Regions from separate parts of the Pseudoclavibacter sp. Z016 genome, predicted to be linked through region 1. Evidence: predicted binding sites of a transcription regulator. Region 1 holds the regulator's gene; the other holds the start of a gene.

Region 1 (3,539 bases):
CTCGGAGGGGTCTCGCGTTCCAGCTATGCCGGCGAGGTGGAGAAGGAGATGGTGATCGCCGAGCGGGTGCTGAGCGGTGCCCCTCGCGAGGTATCCACCGTCTTCTTCGGTGGCGGAACGCCGACTCTCCTTCCCGTCAGCGACCTTGCGGCGATGCTCGAGGGAGTGCGCAGTCGCTGGGGCCTCGCCCCAGACGCGGAGGTGACCGTCGAGGCGAACCCCGACTCGGTCGGCGAGCGTGAGCTCGCCGAGCTCCGGGCTGCTGGAGTGACCCGAGTCAGCTTCGGGATGCAGTCCGCCGTCCCGCACGTCCTCAGCGTCCTCGAGCGCACCCACGATCCCGCACGCATCCCGATCGTGGTCGCCGCAGCGAAGCGAGTCGGGCTCGAGCCGAGCCTCGACCTGATCTACGGCACTCCCGGCGAGTCCATCGACGACTGGCGCCGATCGCTCGACATGGCGCTGGCGCAGGAGCCGCTGCACGTGAGCGCGTATGCGCTCATCATCGAGGAGGGCACGAAGCTGGCCAGGCAGATCCGCCGCGGCGAGGTGCCCGCTGTGGACGACGACCTGCAGGCCGACATGTACGAGCTCGCAGAGGAGCGACTCTCAGCGGCCGGGTTCGAGTGGTACGAGGTCAGCAACTGGTCGCTCGACGGCAAGCACGCGTCTCGCCACAACCTCTCCTACTGGCGAGATGCGGACTGGTGGGGATTCGGGCCAGGCGCGCACAGCCACGTGGGTGGTGTGCGCTGGTGGAACGCCAAGCATCCGAGCGCCTACGCAGCGAGGCTTGCTGAGGGCATCACCCCGGCCATGGGGCGCGAAGTGCTCGACGAGGAGACGAAGCGCTTCGAGCGGATCATGCTCGGCTCGCGTCTGCGGGAGGGCCTCGCGATCTCCGAGCTGGACGACTCCAGCGTCGTCGCCGAGCTCATCGCCGAGTCGCTCGTCGACGGGAGGGCCGCGCTGAAGGGCAGGCTCGTCCCGACGCTCCGCGGTCGGCTCATGGCAGACGCGATCGTGCGCCGAATCGCCGCCTGAGCCGGCTCAGCTCACGAACCGGAAGGTGACCGGGTACCGGTAGGGGAGACCCTTGTTCGCCTGGACCGCGCCGAGAATGGCGTAGACGACGACGGCAACCCAGAGCAGCGGGTAGAGGAGCGGGACGATCAGCGCCAGCGGGCCGCCGATCAGCGAGAGCAGCGAGATGACGCCGATGCCGAGGTACACGATCGCAACGGTGATGCCGAAGTTGAGCGCCTCGCGGCCCTCGCTGTCGGCGAGAGGCCCCCTCCGCCGCGTGACGAGCCAGAGGATGAGCGGCCCGACGGCCGGGGCGACGATGTTGAGCAGGTGATCGAAGGTTCCGACGAGGCGGTCGCCGTCTCGGGTCAGGGGCGGTTCTGTCCCATTCTGCGGGCCCGACTGCTGGTACTGCCCGCCCTGCGGGTGCCCGTAGGGAGGCTGCTGTCCGTACGGGACCTGCTGACCGTGGGGAGCCTGCTGCCCGTACGGTGGCTGCTGCCCGTAGGGTCCCGGCCGGTCGTATGGCGGCTGCCGAGGCTGATCCTGGTGTCCTGGCGGCGGGGTCGGTGCGTTCTGATCTGACACGGGGTTCCTCTCGTCGGTTTCGCCCACGCTACTGCGCGTGCCCTCCGAGGGCCTGGCATCCTGCTGGTGGCGTGAGCGGAAAGCGGTAGGATTGGCAGTCTCAGGTTCGGAGTGCCAGTCCGACTCGCAGCAGCTCGTCGAGGGAGGAGCATCGTGGTTTCAGACAGAAGCATGCAGGTGCTCCGCGTCATCGTCACCGACTACGTCACGAGTCGTGAGCCGGTGGGCTCCAAGTCGATCGCAGACCGTCACGATTTCGGCGTCTCCGCGGCCACCATCCGCAACGACATGGCACAGCTCGAAGACGCCGAGCTCATCGTGGCCCCGCACACGTCCTCCGGGCGCATCCCGACCGACAAGGGCTACCGACTCTTCGTCGACCGGCTCGCCGAGTTCAGGCCGCTCTCCGGGGCGCAGCGTCGGGCGATCGAGACGTTCATCGAGGGCAGCGACGACGTCGACGAGGTGCTCGGACGGTCGGTGCGACTGCTGGCGCAGCTCACCAACTCCGTCGCGATCGCGCAGTACCCCTCGCTCGCGAACGCCGCCATCCAGCACGTCGAGTTCGTCCTGCTGTCGAGCATGCGCGTCCTCACGGTCCTCATCACCGACTCGGGCCGCGTCGAGCAGCGCATCGGGCATCTGCGTGCCGAGGTGAGCGTCGAGCAGCTGCATGTGCTCCGGGACCGGCTGGCCGGCCGCCTCGTCGGGAAGACGGTCGCGCGCGCTTCCACGGAGCTCAGGGATGTCAGCGGCATCATGGGGGAGCGAGACGCGGAGCTCTTCGCTCCCGTCATCGCCAACCTGCTCGAGCTCGTCCTGGCGCACCGCCAGGAGCGCCTCGTCATGGCGGGCACCGCGAACCTCGCCCGGACCGAACGTGACTTCCCCTCGAGCATCCTGCCCGTCCTCGAGGCCATCGAGGAGCAGGTGGTCCTCCTGCGGCTGCTCGACGAGCTCCACTCCAGCCCCGAGGCCTACTCGGTCAGCATCGGCCAGGAGAACGTCGACCTGGGCCTCGGCGAGACGGCTATCTTGACGAGCGGCTACCGCAGCTCCGGGAGCGACGCGCGTCTCGGCGTCGTCGGGCCGACGAGAATGGACTACCCGAGGAATATCCAGGCCGTTCGAGTGGTTGCGAGTTACCTGTCACGGGTGCTCGACGAGCAGCACTCGGACGACTGACCCACACCGCCAGATCACTCGGCGGATGCACCCGGCGCCTGACAACGCAGGCGTGACACACACAGATGCAAAGAAGGAGTCGCCACTCTTGGCAGACCACTACGACGTGCTCGGCGTGAGCCGTGAGGCGTCCCAGGACGAGATCAAGAAGGCCTACCGCAAGCTGGCACGCCAGCTGCACCCGGACGTCAACCCGTCCGAAGATGCCGCGGAGCGCTTCAAGTCCGTCACGCACGCCTACGACACGCTCATCGACCCCGAGCGGCGCCGGCAGTACGACCAGGGCGGCCCAGATGGGCAGTCCTTCGGCGGCTTCGGCGACATCTTCGAGACCTTCTTCGGCCAGCAGGGCTCCCGCGGACCCCGCTCGCGCGCGGAACGCGGCCAGGACGCGCTCGTGCGCGTCGAACTCGACCTCGACGAGGTCATGTTCGGCACGCACCGGGACCTCGAGGTCACGACGGCGATCGCCTGCGAGAACTGCCAGGGCACCTGCTGCGCGCCAGGCACCTCGCCGACGACGTGCTCGGCATGCGGTGGGGCCGGGTCCGTGCAGCGACAGGTGCGCTCCATCCTCGGCATGGTCGTCACGAACCAGCCGTGCGCGCAGTGCCGCGGCTACGGCACGGTCATCGAGCACCCGTGCGACACGTGCCACGGCCAGGGGCGCGTCCGATCGAACGTGAGCATCCCGGTCGACATCCCGTCCGGTGTGGACTCCGGGCTGCGCATCCACCTTC
Region 2 (3,539 bases), on a different contig from region 1:
GTTGCCGAACTGCTCCGCGTATCGGACGATGCCGCCGTCGAGCTGGTACACCTCGCTGAAGCCGCGCTTGAGCATGAGCGCTGAGAGGACCTCGCAGCGCACGCCACCCGTGCAATAGGTGACGACGGGCTTCGACTTGAGGTCGTCGTACTTGCCCGATTCGAGCTCGGCGATGAAGTCGCGGGTGGTTCCGGTCTCCGGAACGATGGCGCCCTCGAAGCGGCCGATCTGCGCCTCGATCGCGTTGCGGCCGTCGAAGAAGACGATCTCGTCGCGCGATTCGACGAGTGCGTGCAGCTCGTCGGGTGCGAGGTGGGTCCCGCCGCCCTTGACGCCGTGCTCGTCGACCTCGAGCTCGCCCGGCGCCCCGAAGCTGACGATCTCGTCGCGCACCTTGACGCTGAGTCGCGGGAAGTCGAGGCTCTGTCCCTGCTCGTCGAGGCCGGTGCCCTCCGACCACTTGTAGTCGGCGTCCTTGAAGGCCGCGTACTCCCGGGTGGTGCGCACGTAGCGCTTGAGCGCGTTCAGCTCGCCGCCGAGGGTGCCGTTGATGCCGTCCTTGGAGATCAGGATGCGCCCACGCAGCCCCAGGGACGCCGCGAGGTCGCGCTGCCAGAGGCGGATCGCCTCCGGGTCGGCGAGGGGTGCGAAGGCGTAGTAGAGCACGATCTTGGGGACAGCCATGAGGACGATTTTAGGTGAGGGGCTCACGCCGAATGTCCGTGGGTCTGCGTACCCTTGCCGCATGCCAGATCGGGTCATGTCGCTCTATCGGCCGGCGTCACCGGTCGATGTGCAGCAGACCCTGTCTCCCCTCATGCGGGGCAGGCGAGATCCGACGTGCTGGGTGCATCCGGTGTCGCGGGACGTGTGGCGCACGTCCCACACGCTGGCGGGAGGCGCGACCACGGTGTTCCGCCAGGCCCGGGAGGGGGTGCGGGTCGTGTCGTGGGGTGCGGCCGCCGAGATCGCGGTCGACGAGGCTCCCACGCTGCTGGGCCGCGACGACGACTGGAGCGAGCTCCGTCTCGACGCCCTGCCGGAGCTGGCGGATGTGCGGCGACGGAACGAGGGGCTGCGGCTCCCGAAGTCGGGCGCGGTGTTCGAGGCGCTGAGCGCGGCGATCATCGAGCAGAAGATCACGGGCCTCGAGGCGCATCGCGCTTGGGACATCCTGCACCGCGACCACGCCGACGCGGCGCCAGGGCCGGCCGGTCTCGTGCCGCGGCACCTGCGCCTGCCGCTCACGCCGGAGCAGTGGCGGCGCATTCCGAGCTGGGACTGGCATCGGGCCGGCGTCGACTACTCGCGGTCCGGAACGGTGATCCGCTCGGCGACGGTCGCGTCGGCACTCGAGCGCACGAGCGGCCTGCCGACGGGGTCGGAGGAGCCGCTCCGCCGTCTTCGCTCGATCGTGGGGGTCGGCGTGTGGACGGCCAACGAGACCGTGCAGCGCTCGCATGGCGACCCTGACGCCCCGAGCTTCAGCGATTACCACATCCCCAACATGGTCGGGTGGGCGCTCGCGGGCTGCGACGTCGACGACGACGGCATGCGGGAGCTGCTCGAGCCGTGGCGCGGACACCGCGAGCGGGTCGTGCGGCTCATCAAGCTCGCGGGCAACCCGCGCCCGAAGCACGGCCCCCGTATGACCGTGCAAGACCACCGCTCCCACTGAACTCTGCGCCCGGCGTCGACGTGCGCTGACCTTTTCGAGGGGCGTTCGCCCACGGCTGACGGGGTTTTCAGCAAACTTTCTGGCACTCGATGGGGCAGAGTGCTAATTTTCTGCTCAAGGAAGTTGACACCAGTTGACTCAAGTTCACCGCACCGTCTCGCGCTGACGAGCGTGCGTACAAGGAAGGGAAAACGACATGGCACGCGTCTTCGATCCGTTCCAGGAGATGGAACGCCTTTTCCAGGGAGCACCGAACAGCCCGCGTTCGATGCCCATCGACCTCTACCGCGAGGCCGACCACTACATCCTCACCGCCGACCTGCCCGGCATCGACCCGAGCTCGATCGACGTCGACCTCGACGGCCAGCAGCTGACGATCCGCGCCGAGCGCAGCACGGTCAACGCCGAGGGCGCCAAGTGGCTCGTCCGTGAGCGCAACGGCGGCAGCTACCTCCGCCAGTTCACGCTCGGCCAGGGTCTCGACACCGAGCGCATCGCGGCGAGCTACGAGCACGGCGTGCTGACCGTGACCGTGCCGGTCAGCGAGCGCGCGAAGCCACGCAAGATCGAGGTCGAGAGCGGCACGAAGGTCGAGACCATCCAGGCCTGAGCGGCCCGGTGATCACCGCTTCGTGATGTGACCTCTGTGACGCAGTGAGGGGCAGCGCCGACTGGCGCTGCCCCTCACTGCGTCGGTAGGTCTGTGGGTCTGCGCTCGTCCTCGACTCGCGCTCGCGCCTTCGTTCGCGTCAGGCGGCGTGGAGTCCCGTTCCTGCCTCTTCGGTCTCGCGGGCGAGCTTCGCGGCCGCCGCGTAGCGGGTGCGGAGTGCCGCGTCGGGGGCGGGCTCGAGGCGAGCGATGGTCTCGACGGGCCAGTCCGGACGTGTCCCGGTCGCCACCCAGGCGGCCTGGCGGGCTGCACCGTCGGCGACGTACTCACCGGGTGCCGGGATCTCGACGGGCACGTCGAAGAGCGTCGGCGCGACGGCGCGGACGCCCTCGCTCAGCGCGGCGCCGCCGATGAGCATGACTCGCTTCGCCTCGACGCCGAGCGCACGGTGGGCGTCGAGTGCCTGCGCGAGGCTGCCGAGCATGCCCTCGACTGCGGCCCTGGCGAGGTTCTCGCGGGTGAACGAGCCGCGGGTCATGCCGAGGAGCGACGCGGTCGCGTCCGGCAGGTCGGGGGTGCGCTCGCCGTCGAGGTACGGCACGAACGCGAGACCACCAGAGCCCACGGGTGCCGATGCGGCGAGCCGACCGAACTCCTCGTGGTCGACGCCGAGGACCTCGGCGGTCGTGTCGATGACGCGAGCGGCGTTGAGCGTCGCGGACAGGGGAAGGAACGCTCCCGTCGCGTCCGCGAACCCGGCCAGCCCACCGCGGGGGTCGACCACCGGCCGGTCGGCGACGGAGAAGACGGTGCCTGAGGTGCCGATCGAGACGACGACGTCGCCCGCGCGCGCGTTGAGACCGAGCGCCGCACCAGCGTTGTCGCCGGCGCCCGCGGCGACGAGTGCGCCGGCCGGTGTCTTCCCAGCGACCTCGTCCGGTCCGAGCACACGGGGCAGGACGGCGTCGTGGCCGAGCGCCGCGATGAGCAGCTCGCGGTCGTAGTCGAGCGTGAACGGCGACCAGTAGCCGGTCCCCGACGCGTCGGAGCGGTCGGTCGTGAGCTTCGTCAGGTCCGGGCCGAGGGGGCTCTCGCCTGCTGGGCCGTAGCCGAGGAGGCGCCACGTGAGCCAGTCGTGGGGGAGGGCGACGGCCGCGACGCGCGCCGCGTTCTCGGGTTCCGCATCCCGCAGCCAGCGCAGCTTCGTGATCGTGAACGAGGCGACGGGCACGAGTCCCGTGCGCTCGACGA

The links. Region 1 encodes HrcA, which represses chaperone genes, less so after heat shock. Its sites were predicted from a motif close to TTNGCACTCGNNNNNNNCGAGTGCNAA; they were not measured.
Region 2: C5B99_RS15165 (Hsp20/alpha crystallin family protein) is a predicted target of HrcA. The motif match lies at 1,758-1,784, and genes of this name have one in related genera.

Annotation. Positions count from the first base shown of each region.
Region 1 covers NZ_PSTU01000011.1:672,853-676,391, reverse strand. Annotated here, with positions in the region: gene hemW (radical SAM family heme chaperone HemW) at 1-1,044, shown strand, start outside; gene C5B99_RS09295 (DUF4870 domain-containing protein) at 1,051-1,614, opposite strand; gene hrcA (heat-inducible transcriptional repressor HrcA) at 1,768-2,799, shown strand; gene dnaJ (molecular chaperone DnaJ) at 2,888-3,539, shown strand, end outside.
Region 2 covers NZ_PSTU01000016.1:85,316-88,854, reverse strand. Annotated here, with positions in the region: gene C5B99_RS15175 (rhodanese-related sulfurtransferase) at 1-684, opposite strand, end outside; gene C5B99_RS15170 (DNA-3-methyladenine glycosylase) at 746-1,678, shown strand; gene C5B99_RS15165 (Hsp20/alpha crystallin family protein) at 1,875-2,288, shown strand; gene C5B99_RS15160 (xylulokinase) at 2,428-3,539, opposite strand, start outside.